Regions from separate parts of the Streptomyces sp. NPDC050147 genome, predicted to be linked through region 3. Evidence: riboswitches for the same ligand, from Rfam matches in the RefSeq annotation. Region 3 holds a riboswitch; each other region holds the start of a gene.
The links. Region 3 has a riboswitch for cyclic di-AMP ahead of AB0I94_RS11445 (transglycosylase family protein). Riboswitches for the same ligand answer to the same signal wherever they lie in the genome.
Positions count from the first base shown of each region.

Region 1: it holds a riboswitch for cyclic di-AMP, as region 3 does, so the genes downstream of both, AB0I94_RS18225 (M23 family metallopeptidase) here and AB0I94_RS11445 (transglycosylase family protein) in region 3, are expected to answer to the same signal.
Region 2: it holds a riboswitch for cyclic di-AMP, as region 3 does, so the genes downstream of both, AB0I94_RS20165 (C40 family peptidase) here and AB0I94_RS11445 (transglycosylase family protein) in region 3, are expected to answer to the same signal.

Region 1 covers NZ_JBFALJ010000010.1:231,097-243,298, reverse strand. Annotated here, with positions in the region: gene AB0I94_RS18255 (asparagine synthase-related protein) at 1-1,587, opposite strand, end outside; gene AB0I94_RS18250 (MFS transporter) at 2,287-3,753, shown strand; gene lhgO (L-2-hydroxyglutarate oxidase) at 3,896-5,098, shown strand; gene trmB (tRNA (guanosine(46)-N7)-methyltransferase TrmB) at 5,413-6,267, shown strand; gene AB0I94_RS18235 (PrsW family intramembrane metalloprotease) at 6,311-7,711, shown strand; gene AB0I94_RS18230 (aldo/keto reductase) at 7,716-8,660, opposite strand; gene AB0I94_RS18225 (M23 family metallopeptidase) at 8,860-9,945, opposite strand; cyclic di-AMP (ydaO/yuaA leader) riboswitch at 9,957-10,103, opposite strand; gene AB0I94_RS18220 (PP2C family protein-serine/threonine phosphatase) at 10,306-11,442, opposite strand; tRNA gene AB0I94_RS18215 (tRNA-Met) at 11,601-11,674, opposite strand; tRNA gene AB0I94_RS18210 (tRNA-Lys) at 11,910-11,982, opposite strand; gene AB0I94_RS18205 (amino acid permease) at 12,093-12,202, opposite strand, start outside.
Region 2 covers NZ_JBFALJ010000012.1:139,360-151,561, forward strand. Annotated here, with positions in the region: gene bioD (dethiobiotin synthase) at 52-780, opposite strand; gene AB0I94_RS20120 (adenosylmethionine--8-amino-7-oxononanoate transaminase) at 782-2,071, opposite strand; gene bioB (biotin synthase BioB) at 2,064-3,254, opposite strand; gene AB0I94_RS20130 (8-amino-7-oxononanoate synthase) at 3,418-4,560, shown strand; gene AB0I94_RS20135 (DUF397 domain-containing protein) at 4,561-4,785, opposite strand; gene AB0I94_RS20140 (helix-turn-helix transcriptional regulator) at 4,795-5,655, opposite strand; gene AB0I94_RS20145 (ATP-binding protein) at 5,926-6,393, shown strand; gene AB0I94_RS20150 (LysR family transcriptional regulator) at 6,382-7,293, opposite strand; gene AB0I94_RS20155 (LysE family transporter) at 7,401-8,030, shown strand; gene AB0I94_RS20160 (DUF6328 family protein) at 8,008-8,550, opposite strand; gene AB0I94_RS20165 (C40 family peptidase) at 8,706-9,179, opposite strand; cyclic di-AMP (ydaO/yuaA leader) riboswitch at 9,183-9,374, opposite strand; gene AB0I94_RS20170 (hypothetical protein) at 9,711-10,019, opposite strand; gene AB0I94_RS20175 (ATP-dependent Clp protease proteolytic subunit) at 10,027-10,677, opposite strand; gene AB0I94_RS20180 (amidase) at 10,851-12,202, shown strand, end outside.
Region 3 covers NZ_JBFALJ010000005.1:270,478-277,033, reverse strand. Annotated here, with positions in the region: gene AB0I94_RS11465 (Ppx/GppA phosphatase family protein) at 1-607, opposite strand, end outside; gene AB0I94_RS11460 (DUF501 domain-containing protein) at 604-1,170, opposite strand; gene AB0I94_RS11455 (septum formation initiator family protein) at 1,210-1,692, opposite strand; gene eno (phosphopyruvate hydratase) at 1,794-3,074, opposite strand; gene AB0I94_RS11445 (transglycosylase family protein) at 3,312-4,031, opposite strand; cyclic di-AMP (ydaO/yuaA leader) riboswitch at 4,035-4,180, opposite strand; gene AB0I94_RS11440 (transglycosylase family protein) at 4,415-5,383, opposite strand; gene AB0I94_RS11435 (cytochrome P450) at 5,520-6,556, opposite strand, start outside.

The sequences.
Region 1 (12,202 bases), on a different contig from region 3:
CAGGTCGGCCGCGTGCCGGGCGAGGGCCGCGCGGGCGCGGAATTCCCCGGGGCGCTGGCCGGGACCGGCGCCGGGACGCCCGGTCGTGTCCTGGAGGCGAACCGATACTTCAGCGAGGGCCTCGCCCGTCAGCCACCGCGCGGCGGGCCCCGGCCTCGCCCACGCGAGAGCGGCGAGGGACGCCCCCACCGCCCCGCCCGGATCGTCGAAGCGGCGCTGAAGGAGACGCTCGGCGAGTGAATCGACGCCCGCGCGATAGGACATCCGGGCGAGCTTGCGCGCGGCGCCGTACACGCGCGCGGGGACCATGACGGAGCCCGGGGTGCCGTCCGCCTTCGCCAACGCCGCGACGGGGCGCAGCAGGTGGCGCCGCCTGCGGTCCATCAGGAGGTCGGCGAGGCGGGCCGGATGCGCGTCGAGGACCTGCCGTGCGCCGTACCCCGTGAAGTGGTCCGCGCTGCCCGAGGAGAGCCGCGCGCGGTGGCGCTGCGCCGTGACGAGGGTGGCGCTCGGCTCGTCCGTCAGAGGGCCGTCCAAGTCCGCGTACGGAAGGGCCTCTTCGCCCGCGGCGACCACCACGTGGTGCAGGCGGGGGTTGGCCGCGATGGCGCCGGCCCGCTCCAGCTCGGCCTCGCGGCCGTTGATCGCGAGGTCGTTGAAGGTGACGGCAAGGAGCCGCTCCCCCGCGCCCGTGCCGTGTCCGAGGACGGTGCCGGGCATCCCGGGGAGGCCGGCGGCGAGCAGGGCGAGCGTGCCGGACGCGGGCCCTCCGGAGAGGTCGGCGCCGATGCCGGGCACCGGCATCCCGCGCGCCGCGCGCCGCTCGGCGGGGCCCATGCCGGGCACGGGTCCCGGGTCGACGTCCGCTCCGGGGACGTGCCGGGGGGCGCTGAGGCGGGTGCGTACCGCCTCCACGAGGGCGTCACGGACGCCGTCCACGGCGCTGGTCGCGTCGGTGGCGGGCGCGGCGACCGCGAGGGACGCCACGTGTTCGTACCCGGCGATCTCCCGGCTGCCCGCGCGCAGGATCAGCGCATGCCCCGGTGGCACACGGCGCACGCCCTGGTAGGGCGTCGAGTCGTGCAGCGCCTCCGGCACGTCGGGCGCCGCCAGGAGCGCCGCGAGGTGGCCGATGTCCAGGTGGGCCTCGATGAGGTCGGCGAGCGGCAGCGCGGCCGTCGCGAAGGCCGTGCCCTCGGCCCAGGGGGTGTAGAAGACGGGGCGCGCGCCCGCGAGGTCACCGGCGACCATGACGCGCCGCCCGACCTGGACGACCGCGGTGTAGCTCCCCGACCACGCGGTCAGGTGCCGCAGGGCGCCGCCGCGGGCGGCGAACAGGCCGACCCTGAGCTGCTCGTCGCTCGCCCCGCAGGTCCCGAGCACCGCGATGCGCGTCTGCTCGTCGGCCTGCACCGTGCGCACCTCGTCCGGGCGCCAGTCACCCACCGCCCACAGCGGATCCGGGTCACCCCAGAGGAGTTGGGAGCCCACGGGATGAACGGTCTCGCCGTTCTCACCGGTGGCCCCGGCCGAGCCCACCACCGCAGGCTTCACGGCAGTGCTGCTCCACCCCACCAACCACCGCATCGTTGCCTCCACAGGCTGTGGACAACCAGTGCATCGAGAACTGGGGTCCCATGCTGCCACGAAGGAGGCGCGCGGGAGTGGCTACGGGGGTGCCGACGCTCCCGTCGACCTGCCGCGAGAGAGCGGTACTTGAAAGGCGCGACCACGGCGCATTCCTTGCGCCGGGGCGCACGACCCCGGCGTCCGAAGAGGCGATTTTCAGCCAAATCGGCGGTTGGCGTTCACGCGGCGGCACCGTGAACGGCAACACACAGTCCGGGAGGCGGCGTTCGCCCCCCGGACCGGTCCGCCGCCCGCGGGGATGGAGGCGGCGGTGTCCCCCAGCCCACTGACTCCAGCGCAGCGGGCCGACCCACGCACCGTCCATGGAAGCGCTCCCCTTATGGCCGGTGAAGAGCGCACACGCAGGCGCACGGCCACACACCCGGAGCACACCCCGGCACTCCACCGCTTCCCTACCGGCAACAATCTCGCCATACGGAACTGCGCCTCTTAACGCTTGGGATTCGGCGAACTACGCTGTGTGTGCTGATGTTTTCGCGGAGGCATATACCTGGGGGCTCGGCCAAATGCTCTTGCGGCCGAGGTTCCGGGCCACGGCGGTCGCAGTCGCGGACGCCGCTGCCCCTGGGGGAACGCAGCACGAATGCCGCGCGGTCAAGCCACCGCACGGCAGCCGTCTGTGTCGAGGGGTGGCGCATGTCCAGGGAGCAACGCGGGCCGAACGAAAAACTCGGCACCGTTCTCGCCCTCGCGGGAATCAGCAATGCGGGACTCGCGCGCAGGGTCAACGACCTCGGCGGCCAACGCGGGTTGACGCTTCGATACGACAAGACGTCGGTGGCCCGGTGGGTGTCCAAGGGCATGGTGCCGCAGGGCGCCGCCCCGCACCTCATCGCCGCGGCCATCGGACAGAAGCTCGGCCGCCCCGTCCCGCTGCACGAGATCGGGCTCGCGGACGCCGATCCCGCGCCTGAGGTGGGCCTGGCCTTCCCGCGCGACGTGGGCGCCGCGGTGAAGTCGGCGACCGAGCTCTACCGCCTCGACCTGGCGGGCAGGCGCGCGGGCAGCGGCGGCATCTGGCAGTCGCTCGCCGGCTCCTTCGCGGTGAGCGCGTACGCCACGCCGGCCTCACGCTGGCTGATAACCCCGGCCGACAGCTCGGTCGCCCGCGACGTCGCCCTGGACGAGCCCCGCGAGACGGGCCATCCCGCCGACGGCACCGACGGTACGAACAGCGGGCAGCCGATGAAGGTCGGCCACAGCGACGTGGTGAAGCTGCGGGAGGCCGCCGAGGACGCCCGCCGCTGGGACTCCAAGTACGGGGGCGGGGACTGGCGTTCGTCGATGGTCCCGGAGTGCCTGCGGGTCGAGGCGGCGCCCCTGCTGCTCGGCTCGTACTCGGACGAGGTGGGCCGCTCGCTCTTCGGCGCGTCGGCCGAGCTGACACGCCTCGCCGGGTGGATGGCCTTCGACACCGGCCAGCAGGAGGCCGCCCAGCGCTACTACATCCAGGCCCTGCGCCTGGCCCGCGCGGCGGCCGACGTCCCCTTAGGGGGGTACGTCCTGGCCTCCATGTCCCTCCAGGCGACCTACCGCGGCTTCGGCGACGAGGGCGTCGACCTCGCGCAGGCGGCCCTGGAGCGCAACCGCGGTCTGGCCACCGCACGCACGATGAGCTTCTTCCGTCTCGTCGAGGCACGCGCACACGCGCGCGCCAACGACGCGCAGGCGGCGGGGGCGGCCCTCCGGGCGGCCGAGGGATGGCTGGAGCGGGCCCGGGACGGAGACAACGACCCGTCATGGCTCGGTTTCTACGGTTACGACCGTTTCGCGGCGGACGCCGCCGAGTGCTATCGCGACCTGAAGGCGCCCCGTCAGGTGCGGCGCTTCACGGAGCAGGCGCTCAAGCGGCCGACGGAGGAGTTCGTGCGCTCGCACGGCCTGCGGCTCGTGGTGTCGGCGGTCGCCGAGCTGGAGTCGGGGAACCTCGACGCCGCCTGCGAGCAGGGCACACGCGCTCTGGAGGTCGCCGGACGCATCTCGTCCGCGCGGACCACGGAGTACGTGAAGGACCTGCTGCACCGCCTGGAGCCGTACGGGGACGAGCCGCGGGTGGTGGAGCTGCGTGAGCGGGCCAGGCCGCTGCTCGTGGCCCCCGCGTAGTCCGTCCTCCCATGCACCGTCGCAAGCCGGGCGCCGCCGGAACGGCAACAGCAATTACGCACCCTGTAACCCTGCGGCCCTCGCCGGGTTTGGGGGCGTTGTCAGTGGCGCAGTGCACTATCGGTGTGGGAGGTGATGCGGGATGGTCCGGGCCGGGGCGTACGACTGCGATGTGCTGGTGATCGGCGGCGGGATCGTCGGTCTGTCGACGGCGTATGCCATCACGCGCGCCGCGCCGGGCACGCGGGTCACCGTCCTGGAGAAGGAGGCCGGCCCCGCGCGGCACCAGACGGGACGCAACAGCGGGGTGATCCACAGCGGGATCTATTACCGCCCCGGCTCCCTGAAGGCTCGGTACGCGGCGCGGGGCGCCGCCGAGATGGTCAAGTTCTGCGCGGAGTACGGCATCGCGCACGAGGTCACCGGCAAGCTGATCGTCGCCACGGAGCGGTCCGAGCTGCCCCGCCTGCACGCACTGGTCCAGCGCGGCCGGGAGAACGGCATTCCGGTGCGGGAGCTGGGCCCCGCCCAGATCGCGGAGTACGAACCGGAGGTGCGGGGGCTCGCCGCGATCCAGGTCGGCACGACGGGGATCTGTGACTACGGCTCGGTGGCGGAGCACCTCGCGGACGCCTCCGGGGCGGATGTCCGGTACGGGGCGGAGGTCGTCCGCATCGACCGGCGTGCGGCGCTCGGGGTGGCTGTCCGTACGGCCGACGGCTCGGTGGTGCGGGGAAAGATCCTGGTCAACTGCGCGGGGTTGCAGTGCGACCGGGTGGCGATGCTGGCCGGTGACGACCCCGGGATGCGGATCGTCCCCTTCCGCGGGGAGTACTTCGACCTGGCGCGCCCCGAGCTGGTGCGTGGCCTGGTGTATCCGGTGCCGGACCCGGCCTTCCCCTTCCTGGGGGTGCATCTGACACGGGGCATCGGGGGCGGGGTCCACGTGGGACCCAACGCGGTGCCGGCGCTGGCCCGTGAGGGGTACGGATGGGGTGTGGTGCGGCCACGGGAGCTGGCGGGGACGCTGAGCTGGCCGGGGTCCTGGCGCCTCGCCGGGCGGCACTGGCGGTATGGGGCGGGGGAGCTGCGGCGCTCCCTCTCCAAGGAGGCGTTCACCTCGGCCGTGCGGAGACTGCTGCCCGCGGTGACCTCGGACGATCTTGTGCCGGCAGCGGCGGGGGTGCGGGCGCAGGCCGTCTTGCGTGACGGGACGCTGGTGGATGACTTCCTGATACGGGAGGGGGCGCGGGCTGTGCATGTGCTGAACGCGCCCTCGCCTGCGGCGACGGCTTCGCTGCCTATCGGGCGGGCGGTGGCTCGGCGGGTGCTGGGGTTGCTGTAGGGCGATCCCTGCGGGGCTCTCCCCGCTGCATCCATTAGCGCGCTTCGCGCGCGGGCACCCCTTCCCGGCTGTATCTATTGGCGGCTCCGCCGCGCAGGGGCTCCGCCCCAGACCCCGGTCCTCAAACTCCCCCAGACTCCGTCCGGGGGGACCCCCAGGGGCTAAAAGACTTCCCCGGCCCGGCGGAGAATCTCAGCCCGTCCGGCGTTTGAGGACGAACTCGGCGAAGCCGGTGATGACGGCAACCGAGGCCCTCGCGCCAGAGCGAGTTTTCGGGAAGGGGCGGGGTTGGGGAAAGATAAAATCGCCCCACTGTGTCTGAGTCACCCACCACCCCCAGCGCCCCCCGCCCCCCGCGCCCGAAGGGCGAGCCCCGGTTCCCGCAGGGGCCCGCGCCCGACCCCGCGGGCTCACACTTCGAGCGCCGCATCCGCAGCTTCCAGCCCCGCAGGAGCCGCGTCACCGCCGGCCAGGCGGACGCGCTCCAGCGGCTGTGGCCCAAGTGGGGCCTGGACATCGACGGGCAGCGCACCCTCGACCTCGCCGAGCTCTTCGGCGCCGAACGCGCCGTCGTACTCGAGATCGGGTTCGGCATGGGCGAGGCCACCGCCCAGATGGCCGCCGACGACCCGGACACCGGCATCCTCGCCGTGGACGTACACACCCCCGGCCAGGGAAATCTCCTCGGCCTCGCCGAGCGGAACGGCCTCACCAACGTCCGCGTCGCGAACGGCGACGCCGTCATCCTGCTCCGCGAAATGCTCCCGCCCGCCTCCCTCGACGGCCTCCGCGTCTACTTCCCTGACCCCTGGCCCAAGGCCCGCCACCACAAGCGCCGCATCATCCAGCCCGACTTCCTCGACCTCGCCGCACCGCGCCTCAAGCCCGGCGCCGTGCTGCACTGCGCGACCGACTGGGAGCCGTACGCAGAGCAGATGCTGGACGTGCTCACCGCGCACCCGGCGTTCGAGAACACCCGGGCCGACGGCGGGTACGCGCCCCGTCCCGCCTTCCGTCCCCTCACCCGGTTCGAGGGCCAGGGCCTGGACAAGGGGCATGTCGTCCACGACCTGCTGTTCCGCCGGACATCCGGCCCGCAAGGCCGCGACACCGGCCCGCAAGGCCGCAACACCGGCCAGGGGGATCGAGATACCGGCCACGCGGCCTGAGACACCGTCGCGGTCCACCCCCGTCCCTCGTTAGGGTCAACGGGTGGCCACCCGTTCTCCGCACCCTCACCCCATGCCCCCCGCAGGGCCCGCCGGGCTGCGGCACGCACGCTGGTGGCAGCGGCGGGCGATACGCGCGGCCGCCCTCGTCACGCTGCTCGCCCTGTCCGGCCTGGTGATCCTCGCCCTGGTCAGGGAACAGACCGGCACCCAGGGCTTCCTGGTCGGGCTCGGTCTCGCGACGCTGCCGGTGCCGCTCCTGGTGGCCGCCTTCCGCTGGCTGCAGCGGGTCCAGCCGGGCCCTTGGCGCAACCTGATCTTCTCGTTCGCCTGGGGCGCCTGCGCCGCCGCCCTCATAGCCATCGTCGCCAACAGCTTCGCGACCCGCTGGATAGCCACCGCCACGGCGGACCCCACCAGCGCGGACACCCTCGGCGCGACGGTCATAGCGCCGATCGTCGAGGAGAGCGCGAAAGCCGTGGCCGTACTGCTCGTCTTCCTCTTCCGCAGACGCGAGTTCACCGGCATCGTCGACGGCGTCGTGATCGCCGGGGTGACCGCCACCGGCTTCGCGTTCACCGAGAACATCCTCTACCTCGGCAGCGCCTTCGGCACCGACCAGCTCAACGGCGAGAGCGGGCTCGCGTCCGTGACGGCGGCGACCTTCTTCGTGCGCGTCGTGATGTCGCCCTTCGCGCACCCGCTGTTCACCGTGCTCACCGGCATCGGCTTCGGCATCGCCGCACTCAGCGCCGACCGGCGGAACTGGCGGCGCGTCCTGCTCCCGCTCGCCGGACTGCTCCTCGCCATGGGCCTGCACGCCCTGTGGAACGGCTCGGCCAGCTTCGGCGATTACGGCTTCTTCGCCGTGTACGCGACCTTCATGCTGCCCGCGTTCGGCCTGCTCACCTGGCTCGTCATCTGGACCAGGCAGCGCGGCCTGCGCATCGTGCGAGCGGAACTGCCCGCGTACGCGATCGCGGGCTGGCTCACCGCACCCGAGCCGTACGCGCTCGGCACGATGCGCGCCCGCACGCTCGCCCGCGACTACGCCTCGTACACCCAGGGCAAGGCCGCGGCGCGCGCGGTCGCGCAGTACGAGACGTACGCGACGTCTCTCGCGCTCCTGCGCCACCGAGGACGCAGGGGCAAGGCGGGCGCCGACTTCGTCGCACGCGAGCGGGAGTTGCTGCACGCGCTGTGGGAGCGTCGCGAGGCCGCTCGGCCCGCCCTCGCCTACGCGGCACGCGCGACGGCACCGGTGCTCGTACCGATGCCGCCGCCGTACGGGTACCGGCAGCCGTACCAACAGCCGTACGGGCAGCAGCCGTACGCGCAACAGCAGCCCTACCCGCAGCAGCCCTACCCGCAGCAGCCCCCCTACGGATATCCGTACGCCCAGCCCGCGATGCCCTACCCCGCGTACAACCCCTACCGGGGCTAGGGCCCTACGCCGAAGCCGCCGTCAGCGTCGACACCTCGGCCGCCGTCAGTTCGAGCTCCCCCACCGCGACCAGCGCGGGCAGCTGCTCGACCGTACGGGCCGACGCGATCGGCGCCGCCACCGTCGGCTGCGCCGCGAGCCACGCCAGCGCCACGGTCGCGAGCTCGGCGCCGCGCGCCTGGGCGACCTCGTCCAGGGCGGTGAGCACCCGCAGGCCGCGGTCGGTGGCCAGGTGCTTGCCCGCGCCCTCGGCCCGCGCGCTGTCGACCCGCGCACCGGGGCGGTACTTGCCGGTCAGGAAGCCGGAGGCGAGCGCGTAGTACGGGACGGCGGCCAGGCCGGAACGCGAGGCGACCTGCTCCAGCGTCCCCTCGTACGTGTCGCGCGAGACGAGGTTGTAGTGCGGCTGCAGTACCGAGTAGCGCGCGAGGCCCTCGCGGTCGGAGAAGTCGAGGAACTCCTGGAGCCGATCGGAGGTCACGTTGGAGGCGGCGACGGCACGCACCTTGCCGGACGTCACCAGGTCGTCGAGCGCGCCGATGATCTCCTCGACCGGGACGGTCGGGTCGTCGTAGTGCGTGTAGTAGAGGTCGATGTAGTCGGTGCGCAGACGGCGCAGCGACTCCTCGGCGCCGGCCTTGATGGTGTCGGCGGACAGACCCTTGTGGTCGGGGTGGCCGCCGACCTTGGTGGCGAGCACGACGTCGGAACGCCTGCCGCGCGAGGCGAGCCAGTTGCCGATGACGGTCTCGGACTCACCGCCCTTGTTGCCGGGCGCCCAGGCCGAGTAGACATCCGCGGTGTCGATGAAGTTGCCGCCCGCGGCGGTGTAGGCGTCGAGCACGGCGAAGGACTGCGCCTCGTCGGCGGTCCAGCCGAAGACGTTGCCGCCCAGGGCGAGCGGGAAGACCTCGAGGTCGGAAGAGCCAAGCTTGCGGAGAGAAGTCATAAGGGGATCAACGGTCATATGGACCGCGGCATTCCGCAGAACGGGATGCCGATTCCATCTCCTGGGACGCCGGGGTGCCCGAGGCCGGGGGCCGGGGGCGACCGGGATGCCGGGGTCCCGCCCGGGAAGCGAGCACGCCGAACCGGCAGCCCTGGCGTCGGGGGGTTGTCGCCAGGACCACCGGGGTTCTGGGGTTACCTCAGATCGACTGGCCCTTGCCGCGCAGCCACGCCGCCGGGTCGACCCCGGTGGAGTCGCCGCCCGGGTGGACCTCCATGTGGAGGTGGGCGCCGGTGACGTTGCCGGTGGCCCCGACGCGGCCGATGGTCTCGCCGGTGGTGACCTTCTGGCCGGCGCTGACGTTCATCGAGGACTGGTGGCAGAACCAGACCTCGGTGCCGTCGTCGAGTTCGAGGACCGTGCGGTAGCCGTACGCCCCCGCCCAGCCGGCCTCCTTGATGGTGCCGGAGTGGACGGCCTTGATGGGCGTGCCCGTCGGAGCCGCGAAGTCCAGGCCGGTGTGGTAGCCGGAGGACCACATGGAGCCGGGCTGCCCGAAGGTGCCGGTGAGCGTGTACGAGGCGACGGGGAGGGTGTAGCTCTTGGCGAGCTTGGCCAGGCGCTCCGCCTCGGCCTTCTTCTTGGCCGCGGCCTCGGCCTTCTTCTTCGCGGCGGCCTTGTCGGCGGCGATCTTCTTCTCTGCCGCGGACTGCTCGGCGGCGGCCTGTTCGGCGGCCTGCTTGACGGCGGCTTCCTCGGCGGCCTTCTGGACCGCGTCGTCCGCCTGGTCCTGCTGGTTCTCCGCCTGCTCCATGATGCGGGCCCGCAGCGCCTCACCCGCGTCCGTGCTGCCCTGCTCGGCGTCGGCGGTGCTGAGGCCCGCGGCGGTGAGGGGCGCGGCGGCGGTCGTCACGCCGTTGTCCGCGGAACCCGAGTCGGACGAGTCGTCGGATATCAAGGACCCCACGCCCGGAAGCGACTTGGCCTCCGGCAGCGAGTCCGTGACGGCCGAGAGGTCCGGCATCTCGATGGAGACCGGGGGCTTGCCGTCCTGCGCGGTGGCGATGCCGCCCGCGCCGACGGCGGCGATGACGCCTACGCCGAGAACCGTGGAGCTGCGGGCGAGCCCGCCGCCACCCCGCTTGTGGACGCGGTGCCTGCCGCGGACGGGACGGATGGACTCCTCGGTGGGATTCCATTCCTCCCAGGATTTGTCGTCGTACCCACCGAAATCGTCGTCATTCGGTACGTACACGCCTTGGGGGGCAGGGCGGTTGGACGCCACTGGGGCGCACTCCTTTCCTTCCTTCTCGCCTACCGGGTTAGCTGACGGGTTCGGAGCAGGAAGGTCTCCTACGAACATCTGGCACGGATGCACAGACGCCCGATTCACCCCAATTAGTGGTTCCCCGGCTCCCTTTCGGGATTAGGCGCGTGCGCGCGGAGCCGACTCGAGTGACGGCTGGGACGACCGCGCTGCGTTATCGAACGTTAATAGACAGCGGGCCCGTATTCCAAGCTGTTCCGACTGATCGTTAACGCCTTTGGCCCGCACTTATCGGGACACCGGGGGCCGGAACGGGGCGAGTTGACCCCACTTCTTCACACACCGGAGCTTCACATCTCCTTGACAGTACGTCAGTTGTTATGCGGAGGGGTGCCCTTCCGTCACGGCCGGTGACATGGGCCGCCGCACCACGAGCAACGCCATGTCGTCGGTGCCCCTGCCCCCGGTGTGCCGCCGCACTTCCTCGACGAGCGTCCTCAAGAGCGCGTCCGGGCCGCCCGGCCCCGGGAAGATCCGGCCGCCGAGCCGCGCCGCCGGGTCGTAGAACTCCCCCCGGACGTCCCGCGCCTCGGAGAGCCCGTCGGTGTAGAGCAGCAGCATCGCTCCCGGCGGGAACTCCGTCTCGTCCGCACGGTCCGGCCAGGCGCCCAGGTCGCCCATCCCCAGCGGCATCGCCGGCTCCGCGGCCGACAGAAGGCACAGCCGTCCGTCGCCGCGCAGGAGCAGCGGACCCGGATGCCCGCGGTTGATGAGGCGTACGAGGCCGTCGCCGTGCGAGATCTCCGCGAGGACAGCGGTGGTGAACCCCTCGAAGGCGTCGAGCCCGTCACGCCGCGTGCCCTCGCGCTCGAGGGCACGCTCCAGGCGCTGCGCGACGGCCTCCAGCGTGGACTCCTGCTCGGCGGCCTCCCGGAACGCCCCGATCACCACGGCGACGGCCGCCACCGCGCCCATGCCCTTGCCGCGTACGTCGCCGACGATGACGCGGACGCCGTGCGGGGTGTCCTGCACGGCGTACAGATCGCCACCGATGAACGCGTCGGCCTCCGCGGCCTCGTACCGCGCCGCGATGTCGAGCCCGCCGATCCGGGGGGCCGGCTGCGGCAGTACGGCGCGCTGGGCGGCCTCGGCGATGGAGCGGGCGGAGGCGAGCTGTTTGTCGCTGCGGCGTACGACGCGGTTGATGACGCAGGCGAGGACGGCGACGGTCCCCACCGTGATGAGTTCGGTGATGGCATCGACGTCGGTGGTGGTGCTGGTCTTGAAGTGCAGGGCGAGCACGGCGGTGCAGGAGGCGGCGCCGATGAGGGTGGTGCCGAGCAGCGAGTAGAAGGGCGCGGCGATGAGCGGGGCCGCGGTGAACAGGGGCGCGGCGGTGAACCTGGGCGGGGTCGACATGTCGTAGACGATCCCGGCGACGACGAGCAGCAGGGGGAGGGTCCGCACGAGCGCCCACTCGTGCCGGACATCGGGACGCCTGCCGCCCCCGCCGATTCCTCCTCGCTGCCCCACTCACTCAGGGTTCCCGCAGGGGCGGCGCGGGGCGACCGGTGTGGGCCGAGCGGGTTACCGCCGGATCACGGCATCACGGCATCACGGCGGAAACACCGAAGGCCCGGATCCATTTCTGAATCCGGGCCTTCGGTCTTTAGTAGCGGGGACAGGATTTGAACCTGCGACCTCTGGGTTATGAGCCCAGCGAGCTACCGAGCTGCTCCACCCCGCGCCGTTGAATGCAACTCTACGCCATCAGGGGGAGTGAAAGCGAACCGGCCTGGAACGACCGGCAAACGCCTGGCCCCACCGCACGTGGGACCGCCCCGGCATCGTGCGCCGCAGCCTCCCCGCCCGCGCACGCATCCCACACGCAGGCCCCGAGAACGAAGCAGCGCCCGAGCCGACCGAAGTCGACTCAGGCGCTGCGTTGCAGGTCAGAGGGGTTTTCCCTCTCCCGCTCCCGGTAGACCGTGTGGGACTCGAACCCACAACCAATGGATTAAAAGTCCACTGCTCTGCCAATTGAGCTAACGGTCCGTGCGGATGCACCCCCCGAGCATAGCCGCAGAGGTCCAGTCGTCCGATCGGGTATCGCATCCTTGGCCCGTCGCGCGTCGCGCGACGGGCCGGGGGCGGCCGCCGCGCGGTCAGGGATCGGCGGGTTCCGGCGCCCCGCTGCGGGCCGCCTCGCGGGCCGCCGTGCGCTCGTGGTCCGGGTTCAGGAACCAGTGCCTGGCCGACGCGAACCACCAGGTGG
Region 2 (12,202 bases), on a different contig from region 3:
TGCCAGGCGCGGCCCGCCGTAATGCCAGGCCGCCCGTGGACCCTCGTCAACTCAGCCGCCCGGCGGTGCCTCCCGCGTGGTGAACGCCGTGGCGTTCCACGTTCCTCCCAGTTCCGGGGACAGCCAGGTCCCGGACCGGCCGCGGAAGTCGACGGGCGCAAGGGATCCGGCGCCCTCCGGTACAGCGCCCAGCAGGGGAGCGCCCGCGCACCGTGGCAGGTCAGCGAGGTTGCAGCGTGATGCCAGGTCCGGTGTCGCGGGCCAGCTGCCGACCACCACCCCCAGGGCGGTGAGGTCGCGTGCCCGCAGTGCCTCGGCCGTGAGGGCCGTCGTGTTCAGCGTGCCGAGGCCGGCCGACGCGACCACCAGGACCGGCGCCGTGAGGAGGCGCGCGGCGTCGGCGAGGGTGGCGCCCTCGTCGTCGTAGTGGACCAGCAGGCCGCCCGCCCCCTCGATCAGGACCAGGTCGTGTTCGGCCGCCAGCTTCTCCGCCGCCGCGGCGACCTCGTACGGACGGACCTGCGCCATGCCCGCCCGCCGCGCGGCGGTGTTCGGCGCCAACGGCTCCGGGAAGCGGGCGAGTTCGAGGGTGGTGACCGCGTCGCCCGCAAGTCGCGTCACCTCTCGCGCGTCGCCCGGCTCACCGGGCGCCACTCCCGTCTGCGCGGGCTTGAGCACCGCGACGCTGCGCCCCGAGGCGAGCGCGAGGGCGGACACCGCCGCCGTCGTCACCGTCTTGCCGATCTCGGTGCCCGTCCCGGACACCACGACGACCGTCATCTCAGCCCTCCTTCGCCGCCGCGCACACCGCGCGCCCGATCCGTGTCACGTCGTCGTCGCTCGTGATGAACGGCGGCATCGTGTAGATGAGGTCACGGAACGGCCGCACCCACACCCCTTCGCGCGTCGCGGCGCGCGTTGCCGCCGCCATGTCCACGTCGTGGTCCAGCTGCACGACGCCGATCGCGCCGAGCACGCGTACGTCCCGTACACCCGGCAGCTCCGCCGCCTCGGCCAGCGTGTCGCGCAGGCCCGCCTCGATGCGCTTGACCTCGCTCTGCCAGTCCTGCCCGAGCAGCAGCTCGATGGAGGCGCAGGCCACCGCCGTGGCGAGCGGATTGCCCATGAACGTCGGGCCGTGGGCCAGGACCGGAACCTCGCCGCGAGAGATGCCGTCCGCGACCCGCGAGGTGCACAGCGTCGCCGCCAGCGTCAGATAGCCTCCGGTCAGCGCCTTGCCCAGACACATCACATCGGGCGTGACCCCCGCGTGATCCGCGGCGAACAGCGCGCCCGTGCGGCCGAACCCCGTGGCGATCTCGTCGAACACGAGCAGCACGTCATGCTCGTCGCACGCCTCCCGCAGGACCCGCAGATAGGCGGGGGAGTGGAACCGCATACCGCCCGCGCCCTGCACCACAGGCTCCACGATCACACCGGCGAGATCGTCGGCGTGGCGCCCGATCACCTCGCGCAGATGGTCGGCGTAGGCGTCGTCGTACGACTCGAAGCCCGCGGGCGGCGCGTCCGCGAACACCTGCTGGGGCAGCGCCCCCTGCCATAGCTCGTGCATGCCGCCCTCGGGGTCGCACACCGACATGGGCTGCCAGGTGTCCCCGTGGTAGCCGCCGCGCCAGGTCAGCATCCGCCGCTTGGCCGGGCGGCCGAGCGAGCGCCAGTGCTGCAGGCACATCTTGACCGCGACCTCGACCGACACCGAACCGGAGTCCGCGAGGAAGACATGCTCGAGCCCGTCCGGAGATATGTCGACAAGACGCTTCGCCAGGCGCACGGCGGGCTCATGGGTGAGCCCGCCGAACATCACATGGCTCATCCGGTCCAGCTGACCGCGCACCGCGTCGTTGAGCACGGGGTGGTTGTAACCATGGATCGCCGACCACCAGGAGGACATGCCGTCCACCAACTCGCCGCCTCCGCCCGCGAGTCGGAGCCGCACGCCGCTCGCCGCCTCGACCACCAGGGGCTCCTGGCGGCCGGGCATGGGGCCGTACGGGTGCCACACGTGGCGACGGTCGAGATCGAGCAGTTCGGGAACGGAGAGGTCAGGCATTGGGCGCCAGATCCGTTCCCGCACCCCGGCGGCGTACCGCCACCAGGTCCGTACGCGCCTCGGACGTCTCGTCCGAGGCGGCCTCGGCCGGTGCCGGCTCGCGCTCCGACGAGCCGCACGGCCCGCAGCCGCCCCCGCTCTCGCCGTGCGACCCGCACCCCGCGGCCGCGATGGCGTCCGCGCGGTGTTCCGGCAGCGTCACCGTGTCCGTGCCCTCGACCTCGAAACCGGCGTCCGCGATCATCTCCAGGTCGGTCTTGCCGGCCTGGCCCTCGCTGGTCAGGTAGTCGCCCAGGAAGATCGAGTTGGCGAGGTGCAGCGCCAGGGGCTGCATCGAGCGCAGGTGCACCTCGCGACCGCCCGCGATGCGGACCTCCACGTCGGGGCAGACGAAGCGGACCATGGCGAGGATGCGCAGGCAGCGCTGCGGGGTGAGGTTCCACTCCTTCGCCAGCGGCGTGCCCTCGAAGGGGATCAGGAAGTTGACCGGCACCGAGTCGGGGTCGAGGTCGCGCAGCGCGTAGACCACGTCCACCAGGTCCTCGTCCGTCTCGCCCATACCCGCGATCAGTCCCGAACAGGCGGAGAGTCCCGCGGCCTGCGCCTGCCGCACGGTGTCCACGCGGTCGGCGTACGTGTGGGTCGTGGTGATCTCGCCGTACGTGCCCTCGGACGTGTTGAGGTTGTGGTTGTACGCGTCCGCGCCCGCCGTGCGCAGTCTGTCCGCCTGGCCCGCGGAGAGCAGCCCGAGGCACGCGCACACCTCGACGCCGCCGTTCTGCTCCTTGATCGCCTCGATGGTCTGCGAGACCCGGTCGACGTCGCGGTCGGTGGGACCGCGCCCGCTGGCGACCAGACAGACCCGCTTGGCGCCGCCCGCCACCCCGGCGGCCGCGGCCTGCGAGGCCTCGTCGGGCTTGAGCCAGGTGTACTTGAGGATGCCTGCCGTCGAGCCGAGGCGCTGCGAACAGTACGAGCAGTCCTCGGGGCAGAGCCCTGACTTGAGGTTGACCAGATAGTTGAGTTTCACCCGGCGCCCGAACCATTGCCGCCGTACCTTCCCGGCGGCGGAAACCACGTCGAGAAGCTCGTCGTCGGAGGTGGCCAGCACGGCCAGCGCCTCGTCACGGGTCGGCAGCTCGCGCCGAAGCCCCTTGTCCACCAGCGTGTTCAGCAGATCCATGGCGCTGATCCTTACGTACGAGAGCCTCGCTTTCCAAGGAGACTTCGCACAACAGAAACGCTGAGAGGTGTGGGTATTGCCACATCCTGGCCCGGTGGCCGGACGGCTAGGGTCTGTGCACTGTCTACAAACCGGCCAGTGCCGACGACCCGGAGGGGACCCCATGGCGAGCTCGCCGTTCGACTGGATCGACGAGCAGGCGAGCCTGCGCGCACGGGCCGGACTCGTCCGCACCCTGCGTCCCCGCCCCGCCGACGCCGGGGACCTTCTCGACCTGGCGAGCAACGACTATCTGGGCCTGGCCAGGCACCCCGAGATCACCGAAGGCGCGGCGGCCGCGGCCCGGCGCTGGGGAGGCGGGGCGACCGGCTCCCGCCTGGTGACGGGCTCCACCGAACTGCACGCGGAACTCGAACGCGAGCTCGCCGAGTTCTGCGGCTTCGAGGCCGCCCTGGTCCTCTCCTCCGGGTACGCCGCGAACCTCGCCGCCGTCACCGCCCTCGCCCCGCACGGTTCGCTGATCGTCTCGGACGCGGGCAACCACGCCTCGCTGATCGACGGCTGCCGCCTGGCCCGCGGCACGACGCAGGTGGTGCCGCACGCCGATCCCGAAGCGGTGCGCAAGACACTGGACGCTCACGCGGGTCCCGCGATCGTCGTGTCGGACACGGTCTTCTCGGTCGACGGAGACGCGGCTTCACTGACCGAACTCAGTTCCGCCTGCCAGGAGTTCGGGTCCGCTCTCGTCGTCGACGACGCCCATGGGCTCGGCGTGCTCGGCGACGGCGGCCGGGGCGCCCCGCAGGCGGCCGGGCTCGCGGGCACGTCCCACACGGTGGCCACGGTCACCCTGTCGAAGTCCTTCGGCAGTCAGGGCGGCGCCGTCCTCGGGCCCGCCAAGGTCATCGACCATCTGGTCAACGCGGCGCGGACCTTCATCTTCGACACGGGGCTCGCGCCCGCCGCCGTGGGCGCCGCCCTCGCGGCCCTGCGGCTGCTGCGCCGGGAGCCGGAGCGCGCCGCACGGGCTCGCGCCGTCGCGGCCGAGCTGCGGACCCGCCTCACGGCGGAAGGCCTTTCGGCGGTACGTCCCGACGCCGCCGTCGTCTCCGTGCGCGCACCCTCACCGGAGGCGGCCGTGCGGTGGGCGGCCGACTGCAGGGGCGCGGGGCTCGCCGTCGGCTGCTTCCGTCCGCCGTCGGTGCCCGACGGCATCTCGCGGCTGCGGCTGACCGCCCGAGCGGATCTCACCGACGAACAGATCGCCGATGCCGTACGAGTGATCAGCCGCACCGCACCCCGGTAGTCACCGGAGGCCGTGGACGAAGGCCTCCCATGTCGCGGGCGAGAAGAGCAGGGCGGGCCCCGCCGTGTTCTTCGAGTCGCGCACGGCGAGCAGCCCCTGCTTCGGCCCTGAAGCGAGCGAGGCTGTCTCCACACAGTTGTTCATGCCGTTGCTGCGACTGCTGCGGTACCACCGTGCGCCGTGCAGAGATGTGCTGGAAGGTACGTGTCGAGGCAGTGCCGTCATGGTGCCCCCTTACGCGCCGTCACGTATCCCGGCGATGTGATCCGTTGATTCCTCGGGTGAAAGGGCTTTGCTCTGAAGGGAGTTGAAGGCCTCGGTGTAGGCCTGGAGGTCTTCTTTCCGTTCGAGGTAGAGGCTACTCGTCAAGTGGTCGAGAACAACCACATCCAGATCAGCAATGTTCGGAAATGAGAAAATAACGAAAGGGCCGATGAGGCCCACGTGTTCTCCGGCGGCGAACGGCAGGACCTGAAGCCGTACGTGGGGCAGCCGCGCCGCCTCCAGTAACCGTTTCAACTGACCCGCGAGCACCGTGCCGCCGCCCACCGGCCGGTGCAGCACCGCCTCGTCCAGGATCACGCTCAGTCGTAGCGGCGGGGCCGTGCGCAGCACGTCCTGACGGGCCAGACGCACCTCCACCAGCGTGTCCACCTGCTGGTCCGGCAGGCCGTCGAGCGCCGCCCGCGTCACCGCACGCGCGTAGTCCGGCGTCTGCAACAGGCCCGGTACGACGGTCGTCTCCAGGGTGCGCATCCGACAGGCCTGCGACTCCAGACTGATGAAGTCGCGGTAGGCGGGCGGCAACAGCTCGCGATAGGCGTGCCACCAGTGGCGGCGGCCACCGTCGTCGTCCGAGCCCGCCAATGCCACCAGCAACTGGCGGAGTTGAGGGTCCCGCACCTCGTACGCATCGAGCAGCAGCCCTACGTCAGCCGCCTTGACGCTGCTACGGCCGGTCTCGATCCGGCTGACCTTCGACTGATGCCAGCCGACCCGGTCCGCCGCCTGGCCACTGGTGAGCCCGGCGTGCGTGCGCAGCGCACGCAGTTCGGCGCCGAGTTTCCGGCGGCGCACCGCGGGACCGTACGGCATGTCCGTCTCCTTCCCGACGGAGCGCTTCTTTTCGGCCTCCCCCGGGCCGCTCAGGGGCGACAGTAGAGGAAGTGCCGAACCCGCGCCCAAATATGGTCTCTCGTAGCAGAGTTCACCGCTTTGAGCGACAGATATATGCACATCTTGGTGGATGGCCACCTCTGAGGGGCCCAAGAGTGGCAGGCTGATTCGAAGCACCATTCCGGGACTGTCCTCGGGCCTTCGCTACGAGTCGGAGCCGAGCCCCGGTGGGAAAGGGACAACGTCGCCATGGCAGACCTTCAGGAAGCATCCGTCACCCTGCCGAGCGATCCTGCCTCGGTCTCCGCGGCCCGGAAATACGTCTCGACCGTCCTGGCCGAGTGGGGCCTGCCGAGTGAGACCGAAGAGGCCGACACTGTCCGGCTCATCGTCTCCGAACTCGCCACGAACGCCGTCCAGCACACCCGGGGCGAGTCGCCCACCTTCCGGGTGGACGTCCAGCTGGACCGGGACGAGCAGCTGCGCATCGGTGTCACCGACAGCCACCCCCGCTACCCCAAGCGGCTGCCCGCCGCCGTCCAGCAGGACAACGGCCGTGGTCTGGTCATCATCCGCTGGCTGACAACGGAGTGCGGCGGCAGACTCTCCGTCACGCCCACTGCCGAGGGCGGCAAGACGGTCTGGATCGAACTGCCGTGGACCGCGCCGGTCCGCGGCGAGGCAGCGGCCCCCTCGACCTCGACCTCACCCCACTGACCGGCCGAAGGCCCCCCGGAGCAGGGCCCGGAAGGTGTCCGCCGCCGGATGCGACTGATCGGTGCGGTGGACGACCGAGATCGTGCGGCGCAGACTGCCCGGCTCCAGCGGCCTCGTCCCCACCGGGGTGGCAGCCGTCCGCGCCACCATCTCCGGTACGACGGCGACGCCGAGCCCGGCGCTGACCAGCGCGCACACCAGCGCGTAGCCCGGAGTCTCGACCAGGACCGAGGGGGTCGCACCGGCCCGGACGAGCGCGGACTCCACGCCCTGCCGGGGCGGGTGCGTCGGCGCCATGCTGATGAGCGGCTGCCCGGCGAGTTCGCTCAGGGGCAGCCTTGAGGTGCCGCTCGCGAGCACGTGCCCGGGCGAGGTCACCAGGACCAGCTCCTCGACCAGGACCGGCTCCGCGCTCACGGACGCGGGCAGCGGTGCCGGATCCGTGGGCTCATACGTGTGCGTGAGGGCCAGATCGACCTCGCCCGCCGCCACGGCAGCGACGCCGAGCGGCGGTTCGTAGCCCCGTACCGTCAGCTCGATGTCCGGATGGGCGCGGCGGAACGCGGTCAGCGCGGGCGGCACCAGATGGATTCCGGCGGTGGTGAAGGTGCCCACGCGAAGCCTGCCGCCGGTCAGGCCCGTCAGCCGGGCCAGCTCGTGCCGGGCCTGCTCCATCTCGTCAAGGACCCGGCGAGCCCGCGCGAGCAGCAGCTCGCCCGCTCCGGTCAGCCGTGCCCCGCGGTGATGCCGCACCAGGAGCGCGGTGCCCGCCTCACGTTCGAGCTTGGCCAGCTGCTGGGAGAGGGCGGGCACGGTGTAGCCGAGGCGCTCGGCGGCGCGTGTGATCGACCCGGCCTCGGAGACGGCCACCAGTGCGGCGAGCCGCGTGGGGTCGTACATGGTCTCTCCCGGTGGCGGGGTAAACGACGGGGGTAAACAACTGCTTAAGGCAGACCCAGAATATTCCACATACCTGCTGAAGGCACGAGAACGGCAGGCTTGCCGCCATGGACGCACAACTGGTCGCTTTCACGGGCGTCGCCGCGGGCATGGTCGCGCTGCCGGGCGCCGATTTCGCCGTCGTGGTGCGCAATGCCCTCACCTCCCGCCGCGCCGGAGTCGCCTGCGCGATCGGTGTGGCGGGCGGGCTTGTGGTGCACACGGCGCTCGCGGTGGCCGGGGTCGCGGCGGTCCTCGCGGCCGTCCCCACCCTCTTCAGGGCGTTGCAGGTCGTGGGCGGGGCCTATGTCCTGTACCTGGGGTGTCGCGCGCTGCGGTCGGCGGCGCGGCCGCTGGAGAGCTTCGGCCTCCGGGACGGTGCGCGGCAGGAGGCGGTCGGGGGCAGTCTGCGTCAGGGCTTCTTCACCAACGCCCTCAATCCCAAGGCGCCCATCACCTTCCTCAGCGTGCTGCCGCAGTTCGTGCCCGCGGGCAGCCCCGCGATGCCCAGGACACTGCTGCTCGCGTCGATCATCGTGGCCCTCGCCCTGGTGTGGTTCCCGGTCGTCGCGCTCCTTGTCGACCGGCTCGGGCGGTGGTTGCGCAAGCCGCGTACGGCCCGTGCGATCGAGGGGGGCACGGGCGTCGCGCTGAGCGTCCTCGGCCTGGTGCTCCTCACCGAGGCGCTGACGGCCTGACGTCGTCCGACGTGTCCGCATCTCCCTCGTCGCGCGCGCGGCGCACCAGAAGGGGAAGCAGCCCCCACAGGCCCGCGCACACCACCAGCGTGCCCGCCCCCGCGATGATCCCGCCGGTCCGGCCCACCGCCACGTCGACGACCAGGAGCACGGCGCTGGAGACCGCGAACACCAGGACCGTCAGACCGATGCCGGCGAGGCGGGACGACACGCGCACGATCAGTGGCTTGGCGTGCTGCTGGAAGAGCGACCTGTGCACGGCGGCCGGAGCGGTGAACAGCGCCGCGGCGAGCACGGCGAGCAGCAGCGTGGTCACGTAGGTGGTGCGCTGCATCGTGTCGAGGGAGGGAAAGCGCTCGGTGAAGGCGAGCGTCAGCAGGAAGGCGAAGAGGATCTGCACCCCGGCCTGCGTGACGCGCAGCTCCTGGAGAAGCTCCGCGAAGTTGCGGTCGGCGCGCTCGAAGCGCGTCTCGTTGCGCGGTGGGTCGTCCGAGGTGTGAGAGCTGTTGTTTTCGGCCATGGCGCACGAGTATCCGCGCCCACGCGCCCCACGCCTGGCGGGCGCGCCGACCAGAGGGCCGGGCGGGGGCCGCGCCGGGCCGGGCGGGCGGTGACGGCGGCCGTGAGGCCACCGCCACCGCTACCGCCGCCCGGCCGACCGCCGGTGACGGAAGATCAGCGCACCCTGCCGTACCAGACGCTCTTCGTCCAGATCTTCTCGAGCCGCACCACGGTGTTCGACTTGGGGGCGTGCCAGATGCGGCCCTTACCCGCGTAGATGCCGACGTGGTAGACGTTCCGGCCGGAGTGGAAGAAGACCAGGTCACCGCGGACTCGGTTGGACGCGGAGATGTGGCGGGTCTTGTTGTACTGCTGTCCGGCGGTGCGCGGCAGTTTCTTGCCCGCGCGCTTGAACGAGTACTGGGTCAGGCCCGAGCAGTCGAACCGGTTCGGTCCCGTCGCTCCGTAGCGGTACGGGGAGCCTTTCTTGGCGGCGGCGATCTTGAGCGCCTTCGTCCCGTGAGTGGCCGCCTCTGCCTCCGACGTGAGCCCTGGGGCCACGAGGGTGCCGCCTACGACGGCGAGCGTGAGGGCGGACACGGATCCGGCCCTGGTGAGCAGCGACGGGACATGATTCAGCGCGGTCATGCGCAACCCTTCGTCAACCGCCTGTGAAGGATGACCTGTCGGATTCGGGCTGGCGAAGTTGCCCGGCCGCTGTGTGCGGCTTCACCCCAAGGGCCGTCGTCCGGACTTTCCGGACCGACCCGTCATGCCTGGGTCCTCCACTCCTGCCGATGCACAGATGTCGACCGGTCATCCGGGCGGCGGCAGGATTTGGCGTCCGCTCGGACCGCCCCGCCGTGGTGGCGGGGGCTTGTCGTCGGAAGGGATCTTGACCCGTCAAGGGCACGAATTCCGAGTCGAAACGGTGTTTTGTGAGGCTCCTCACGCCTGAACCGTTCGGGTGGACAAGGTCGGATTCGGGGAGCGGAGAGGGCACCGGATGATCGTTCGACCAGCACCGGAACGAGTAATTCCGGCTCACGCGTACACAACTGACGCAACTGAAGACGTCTCAAAAAAGGACGGATGTCTACGCCGAACGAGGTAGCCCGTTTGGTTCGTTTGAGATCGGCCCCGGACACAACTGAGTTCGAGGGCCCGGGTGACGGGCGCTCAGGACGCCGACGGGGGCGGCACGGTGACCCGTCCTGTCCGCCGCTCCCCGTCGAGAACGCGCAGCGCACGGGCCAACGTCGGCGCGTGCACGGTGCTCTCGCCCCGCTGATGCATGAGCGTCAGCGCGTCCCGCAGGGCGGTCGCGCCGGCCACCAGGGCCTGGGCGGCACGCAGTCCGCCGTAGGTGTCCGAGGCGCGGCCGGGGTTGATCCGGCCCAGCAGGTCGACCACTTCGAGGTACCGGTCGATCAACTCGCCCTCGGCGCGGGTCAGAGCGGGCAGCGGGGGCAGTTCGGGCGGCAGCATCGGCGGTTCACCCCGCGTCCGGGGTGTGCGGGTTCGGAGTGCGCGAAGACGACTTGCGGCTGGCGATGACTCGGTCCACCAGGCCGTACTCAACTGCCTCGGCCGCGTCGAGGATCTTGTCCCGCTCGATGTCGGCCGCGACACGTTCGGCGCTCTGGCCCGTGTGTTGGACGAGCAGCTTCTCCAGCCGCGCGCGGGTGCGCAGGAGTTCGTCGGCCTGGATCGCCAGGTCGGAGGTCTGGCCCTGGATCGGCTCGGCGAGCGAGGGCTGGTGGATCAGCACGCGGGCGCCGGGCAGCGCGGACCGCTTGCCGGGGGTGCCGGCGGCCAGCAGGACGGCGGCCGACGACGCGGCCTGTCCCAGGCAGGTCGTCGCCACGTCGCAGGTGACGAACTGGATCGTGTCGTAGATCGCGGTCATCGCGCTGAACGAGCCGCCCGGGGAGTTGATGTAGAGCGAGATGTCGCGATCGGGCGCCAGGTATTCGAGGTGCATGAACTGCGCCATCACGTCGTTGGCCGACGTGTCGTCGATCGGCGTCCCCAGAAAGACGATGCGCTCCTCGAGCAGCTTCGAGTACGGGTCCAGCGTCCGCTGCCCCGTGCTGGAGCGTTCGGTGAACTCGGGCAGGACATAACGGGCGATCGGTCGGTTCATGGCGCGTCTCTCCTCTGCCGGGGTCGGCTGCTCCCCAAGACTTCCTGTAAAAAATGTACAGGACGTACGTAGCGTTGTGGCGAGGGTTCTGGTGCGGAACGGATGACCGGCGCGGCGGCGTGGGCATACTCCGCCTCGTCGCGATCTCCGCCGCCCCGAGCCGAAGGTGTCGCATGAGCCCCGAAACGCACCGATCCGCCGAAGCCGCGGACGCTCACCCATTCCCCCCGCCCCCCGAGCTCGTCCACCTCACCGCCCGCGAACTCGCCGTCAGGATCCGCACCCGCGAGGTGTCCGCGCGCGAGGTCGTCCGGGCGCACCTGGACCGGATCGAGCAGGTCAACGGACCCGTGAACGCGGTGGTGACGCTCGTGGCGGAACGCGCGCTCGACGAGGCGCACGCCGCCGACGAGACCGCCGCGCGCGGTGGGCCGCTCGGCCCGCTGCACGGGCTGCCCGTCGCCCACAAGGACACCCATGACACCCGCGGCATCCGGACCACCTACGGGACGCCGCTCCTGGCCGACAACGTCCCGGCCCGGGACGAGTTGATCGTCGAGCGGATCCGCGCCGCCGGGGCGATCACCCTCGGCAAGACCAACGTGCCCGAGTTCGCGGCCGGTTCGCACACTGTCAACCCGGTCTTCGGGGCGACCCGTAACCCGTACGACCTCCGGCGATCGGCGGGTGGCAGCAGCGGGGGAGCGGCGGCGGCGCTCGCGTGCGGCATGCATCCCCTGGCCGACGGCAGCGACATGGGCGGTTCGCTGCGCAACCCCGCGTCGTTCTGCAACGTGGTGGGCCTGCGCCCCTCGCCTGGCCGGGTGCCGAGCTGGCCGGAGACCGCACCCTGGTCGACGATGGCCGTGCAGGGGCCGATGGCGCGCACGGTCGCCGACGCGGCCCTCCTTCTTTCCGTCGTCGCCGGCCCCGACCCGCGCTCGCCGATCGCCCTTGAGACGCCGGGGAGCGCGTTCGGCGGTCCGCTGGAACGGGATCCGAAGGGGCTGCGGATCGCCTGGTCTCCCGACCTGGGAGGAGCGGTGCCGGTCGACCGCGAGGTCAGGGACGTACTCGCGTCCGCCGTCACGGTCTTCGCCGACCTGGGTTGCGTGGTCGAGGAGGCGTGCCCCGAACTGACCGGCGCCGACGAGGTGTTCCGGACCTTCCGCGCCTGGCAGTTCCACCTGGCGCTCGGCGCGCTCGTGGAGAGCGCGGGAGACCGGATGAAACCCAGCCTGGTCCACAACGTACGACAGGGGCGCGCGCTCACCGGTGTCGACCTGGAGCGGGCCACCGTGCTGCAAGGGCGGCTGTTCCACCGGGTGCGGGAGTTCTTCGACCGGTACGACGCGCTGATCCTGCCGACCAGCCAAGTGCCACCCTTCCCTCTGGAGTTGGAGTATCCGGACAACGTCGAGGGGGTGCCGATGAAGGACTACCTGGAGTGGATGCGCTCGGCGTACCTGGTGTCCGCCACCGGCAGCCCGGCCCTGTCCGTGCCCGCGGGTTTCACTCCGGGCGG
Region 3 (6,556 bases):
TCGGCACCGTCTGCTCGGCGAGGTCAAGCGCGGCCCCGATGTCGGCGCGGACGGCGTCGAGTTCGGCGGGCGCGGGCGGGTCGGTACGGATGTGCCGCTCCGTCAGGCGCACGCAGCCGACGTCCACGGAGCGGGCGGCGCGGACGTGGTCCTCGCCGACGACGAACTCCGTGGAACCGCCGCCGATGTCGACGACGAGGTAGGGCTTGTCGAGGTGGTCACTGCCCGCCAGCTCCTTCGTCGCTCCCGTGAACGAGAACTCGGCCTCCTGGTCACCGCTGATGACCTCCGGCTCGACACCGAGGATGTCCAGGACGCCGCGTACGAAGTCGTCGCGGTTCTCGGCGTCGCGGGAGGCTGAGGTCGCCACGAAGCGGAGGCGTTCGGCGCCGTGACGCTTGATCACTTCCGCGTACTCGCGGCAGGCGGCGAAGGTCCGCTCCAGGGCCTCGGGAGCCAGGCGGCCCGTCTTGTCCACACCCTGGCCGAGGCGGACGATGGTCATCCGCCGGTCCAGGTCGACCAGTTCGCCGGTCTGCGGGTCCGCGTCCGCCACGAGCAGGCGGATCGAGTTCGTGCCGCAGTCGATGGCGGCTACGCGGGTCACTTCGCGGGCTCCTGCTCGGCAGTGGCATCGGCGCCAGCACCAGCGTCGGAACACGGCGTGACGCACGGCCCCTTGGCCCACCACTCAGGCAGCATCGCGATCGCCTCGTCACCCAGGGGGTTCACGCCGGGGCCCGCTGCCAGGGAGTGGCCCACCAGGACGTGCAGGCACTTCACGCGGTCCGGCATGCCGCCCGCGCTCGGGAAACCCTCAAGGACCTCGATGGCGTCGCGGCGCGCGATGTAGTCCTCGTGCGCCGCGCGGTAGGCGGCGGCCAGCTCGGGGTCCGTCTTCAGCCGCTCCGACATCTCCTTCATGACGCCGTTGGCCTCGAGCGTGCCGATCGCGGAAGCGGCCCGCGGGCACGTCAGGTAGTACGTCGTCGGGAACGGCGTCCCGTCCGGCAGGCGCGGCGCCGTCTCGACGACATCCGGCTGCCCGCACGGGCAGCGGTGGGCGATGGCCCGCAGGCCGCGCGGCGGGCGGCCGAGCTGCTGCTTGAAGGCCTCGACGTCGGCGTCGGTGGGGTCGGTGCGCGGGGTGGTCGGCGGGGGCGTTTCCATGCCTGTCTTTCGATCGGTTCCGTAGAAGTTCTGCTGAATTCAGTCGTCGTCCGCCGGGCGGTCCGCCTTGTCGACGCCCTCCCAGACGTTCGAGTACCAGGGCCTGGCGGCGGCCCCCTGGTCGGTGCGCTGCTGCTTGGCCGCCTCGGGGTCGATCACCGTGTAGCCGGTCTCGCCCGGCATCACATAGTGCAGCCGGTCCCGGATGCGCTGCTCCGCGTACGCGTCGTCCCGCCAACGGGCCTTCTCGTCCTTCAGCCTCTCGACGTTCTCGCGGCGCTCGGCCTGCTCCGTGCGCTGGTCGGCGATCTCCGCGCGCTGGGAGACGTACTGCCTTATCGGGTAGGCGAGCGCGACGACCAGCGAACAGAGCACGAGCGCGAGGAGCGCGGCGCGTCCCGTGAGCCGGGAGCGGCGCGCCTGGCGCTTGGTCTGGGAGCGGTAGACACGCTCCGCGGTCTGCTCGCCGAGCAGCCGCAGTCTGGTCGCGGTGGAGAACCGGTCGCGGTCCTTCACGGCCATGTGTGCCGCCTCCCCGATACGTACGTACGTCCCCGCACACGGTACGGGACCGAGTACGGGGACGTAGGTAACTGCTCAGCGGAGCCGGGGACCGGCGACGATCAGCCCTTGAAGCGGGGGAACGCCGAACGGCCCGCGTAGACCGCGGCGTCGTCGAGGATCTCCTCGATGCGGAGCAGCTGGTTGTACTTGGCGACGCGCTCGGAGCGGGCCGGGGCGCCGGTCTTGATCTGGCCGCAGTTGGTGGCGACGGCGAGGTCGGCGATGGTGACGTCCTCGGTCTCGCCGGAGCGGTGGGACATCATGCACTTGAAGCCGCTGCGCTGGGCCATCTCGACGGCGTCGAGCGTCTCGGTCAGCGAACCGATCTGGTTGACCTTCACCAGAAGGGCGTTGGCCGACTTCTCCTCGATGCCGCGGGCCAGGCGCTCCGGGTTGGTGACGAACAGGTCGTCGCCCACGAGCTGGACCTTCCCGCCGAGCTTCTCGGTGATGGCGTTCCAGCCGGCCCAGTCGTCCTCGAACAGCGGGTCCTCGATGGAGACGAGGGGGTACGAGGCGACGAGCTCCTCGTAGTACTCGGTCATCTCGGCGGCCGAGCGGGACTTGCCCTCGAACTCGTAGCTGCCGTCCTTGTAGAACTCGGACGCGGCGACATCGAGCGCGAGCGCGATCTGCTCGCCGGGGACGTAACCGGCCTTCTTGATGGCCTCGAGGATGAGGTCGAGCGCGGCGCGGTTCGAGTCCAGGTTCGGGGCGAAGCCGCCCTCGTCGCCCAGGCCGGTGGAGAGGCCCTTGTCCTTCAGGACCTTCTTCAGCGTGTGGTAGACCTCGGTGCCCCAGCGCAGGGCCTCGGAGAACGACTCGGCGCCGATCGGCGCGATCATGAACTCCTGGATGTCGACGTTCGAGTCGGCGTGCGACCCGCCGTTCAGGATGTTCATCATCGGAACGGGCAGCAGGTGCGCGTTCGGGCCGCCGAGGTAGCGGAAGAGCGGGAGGTCGGAGGCCTCCGACGCGGCGTGTGCGACGGCGAGCGAGACGCCGAGGATGGCGTTGGCGCCGAGCGAGCCCTTGTTGTCGGTGGCGTCGAGGTCGAACATCGCCTGGTCGATCAGGCGCTGCTCGGTCGCGTCGTACCCGACGAGCTCCGGGCCGATCTGCTCGATGACGGCGAGGACGGCCTTCTCCACGCCCTTGCCCATGTAACGGTTGGGGTCACCGTCACGGAGTTCGATGGCCTCGAAAGCACCGGTGGACGCACCGGACGGAACGGCGGCACGACCCGTGCTGCCGTCGTCGAGGCCGACCTCGACCTCGACCGTGGGGTTGCCTCGGGAGTCCAGGATTTCCCGGGCTACGACGACGTCGATGGACGGCACGAGCATCTCCTTCTGGGATGTGACGCGGGTACGCGAAACGTTGGCCTCGCGGACACGAGCCTAACCGGCTCCCGGACAAGAGCCAGCCGAGCGACCGCCCCGTGGACAAACCGAGAGCAAAATGTTTCCGAACGGAACAAAGAGTGGAAGGTCCGGGGCGAGGACCGAATGAACCCCGCCCCGGTGCGTACGGGGGATACGCGCACCGGGGCGGGGAGGGGGAGCACCCCGCCAGGACTAGCTCAGGTGGAGCTGCTGGCCCGGGTAGATCATGTCGGCGTTGTCGATGATGTCGCCGTTGAGCTTGTAGACCTTGTGCCAGCCGCCCTTGACGTCCTTGGCCTCGGCGATCTTGGAGAGGGTGTCACCCTTCTTGACCTTGTACTCGCCGTCGCCCTTCTTGACCGTCTTGCCGGTCGGCGTCTCGACGGTCTTCTTGGACTCGGCCTGCGGTGCGGCCTCGACCTTCGGGGCCGCCTTGGGGGCGGCCTGCTGCGGCTGCTCGGTCTGTGCGCTGGGCTTGCTCTGCGGCTGCTCCTGGGTCTGCTGCGGGGCGCTCTGCTGCGCACCGCCACCCTGGTTGGAAGCGCCCGAGAGGCCGACGCCGCAGCTCGGCCAGGCACCCTTGCCCTGACCCGCGAGGACCTTCTCGCCGATCTCGATCTGCTGGGCCTTGGAGGCCTTGTCGGCGGTGGGCGCGTACTTCGTGCCGCCGTACGCCGCCCAGGTGGACGACGAGAACTGCAGGCCGCCCGTGTAGCCGTTGCCGGTGTTGATGGACCAGTTGCCGCCCGACTCGCACTGGGCGACGGCGTCCCACTCGGAGTTCGTCGCGGCGGAGGCCGAACCGGCCGCCATCAGCGGAGCGGCGACAGCGACACCGGTGACACCGGCGAGCGTGACGACACGAGTGGCCTTGGACGGGCGGCGGTGCTTGCCCTTGCTGGAAAACAGCATGAGTGATCCCCTCACCGACGCCTGCGAGGTGAGCTGTCGGGTTCGGGCCAGTGAAGTTGCCCGGCCGCGCTTCTTGAGCGCGACTTAACCCCTAGCCGTTCCTGTCCGTCCGCCTCGCTCGCTCTCGCGATGCTCGGCTTTCAACGGACCGGCCCGGCGCAAACCTTGGGTCCCCCGCTCCTGCCTACGGCGCTTACGCGACGACTGTTCCCGAACGGCCGTTGGCAGGACTCGGCGTACCGACCGGCGGGGCCCGCTGTGGCGAGCGGTCACGACGTTAGGCATGCGATCCGCCTAATTTCAAAGACGATCAGGGCTTCTGAGACCCATCTCTCACTTGCGCCAATTGGGACATCGAGCGCAAAGCGACTCGCCAACTACCCTTACTTTTCGCCCAAATCGAGGCTCTGACCGGGAAGGATGAGGTCGGGGTCGGAGCCGACGGACTTCTCGTTCTCGGCGTACAGCTCGGTCCACCCGCCCTTCACATCCAGGTCGTCGGCGATGAGCGAGAGGTTGTCGCCGGAGCGGACCGTGTACGTCCCCTCGGAGACGTCATGCTCGCGCTCGTCGCCACGGGAGGCGTGTCGGCCCGAACCCTCGCGGGCGGAGCCTTCGGACGCCTCGTCGCCCGCGCCGCCGCCACGGTGGCGGCCTTCGCTCTCACCGGTGGAGGGCGAAGGGGTGGTCGAAGTGGCGTCCTCCGAGCGAGACTTGTCCGGGTCGTCCGACTTGGCCGAGTCACCGGACTCACCCGGGTCGCCCGACTTGCCCGGCTCGTCGTGATTCTTGTCTCGTGACTCGCCGTCGGCGTCCGGCTTTTCGGACGGCTTGGCGCTGTCCGAGGAGTCGGCCGTCTCGCCCGGCTCTGACGACTCGCTCGGCTCGCTCGGTTCGGACGACTCAGGCGACTCCGACGGCTCGTCAGAAGGAATCGTCGTGATCGGGGCACCCGGGTCGACGTCGGCGGCGGCGCCGTCCTGGGAGAGGCCGGCGGTCGGCGCGCAGCTCGGCCAGGCCTTGGGCCCCTGGTCGTCGAGGACCTTCTCGGCGACGGAGATCTGCTGGGAACGGCTCGCCTGGTCGGCGCTCGGCGCGAAGTCGAGGCCGCCGTACTCCTCCCAGGTCTGCTGCGAGAGCTGGAGACCGCCGTAGTAGCCGTTGCCGGCGTCCGCGCTCCAGGAACCACCGCTCTCGCACTCCGCGAGCTTGTCCCACGTGGCGGTGGACGCCGCGCTCGCGCTGGTGGCGCCGAGCAGCGGGATGGCGATGGCCGATCCCGCGACTCCTGCCGCGACGATCAGGGCCGGGGCCTGGCGGGGGCGTCGGTGACGACCATTGCCGGAGAGCATGCGGTTGCCTTTCGCGTGACTGGAGCGACGACTGCGGCACGGGATGCCGAGTCGTCGGTGAACGTAGCGGCAGTCGAACGCTTGTCACAAGTCGATGCAGCGGAGATCACGTGAAAGTCACAGTCTTGACGGCGCGTCAGCTGGACGTCGGTTCAGGCGGCTGATATTTGCTCCGCTGTGCGGGCGCGAACTCCACGGGGAGTGTACGGAGCCCCCGCATGATGAGCCCGCCGCGCCACCTCAAATCACCAGGTTCCGCCGCGAGTCGCAGGTCAGGGAGGCGCCGCAGAAGCGTCGCGAGGGCGGCCTGACCTTCGAGCCGGGCCAGCGGTGCGCCGAGACAGTAATGAATGCCATGGCCGTAGCCGAGGTGTTGGTTGTCGCGGCGGGAGAGGTCGAGCGTGTCCGGCCGGTCGAAGCGTTCGGGGTCGCGATCGGCGGCGGCGAGGACGACGAGGACGGGGTCACCGGCGGCGACGTCCTCCCCTCCGATGGTCAGCGGCTCGGTGGCGTACCGCCACGTGGCCAGCTCGACGGGCCCGTCGAAGCGGAGGAGTTCCTCGATCCCGGTCTCCAGGAGACCGGTGTCGCCTTCCCGCAAAGATTCCTGGAGCCGCTCACGCTGCTCGGGGTGGGTGAGGAGGGCGTAGGTGCCATTGCCGATGAGGTTGACGGTCGTCTCAAAACCGGCAAACAGGAGGATGAAGGCCATCGCGGCGGCCTCGTTCTCACTGAGGTGCTCGCCGTGGTCGGAGGCACGGATGAGCCCGGAGATGAGGTCGTCGCCGGGTTCGAGGCGCTTGCGGTGGATCAGCTCGGCGAGGTAGCCGCGCATCTTCTTCACGGACCGGGCGACCCCGCCCCTGGGGCCTCCCCCATGCCGGATCATCATTCCCGCCCAGTCGCGGAAGTCGTCCTGGTCCTCGCGTGGCACGCCGAGCAGGTCGCAGATCGCGTAGATGGGGAGCGGGAAGGCGAAGTCGTGAATGAGGTCGGCCTCCCCCTTCTCCGCGAACTGGTCGATGAGCTGGTCGGTCAGCTCCTGCACGCGGGGCGCGAACTCGGCGACGCGGCGGGGCGTGAAGGCCTTGGAGACGAGGCGGCGCAGGCGGGTGTGGTCCGGCGGGTCGATGTTGAGCAGATGCGTCATGAGGTTGGCGCTGCGCTCACCCG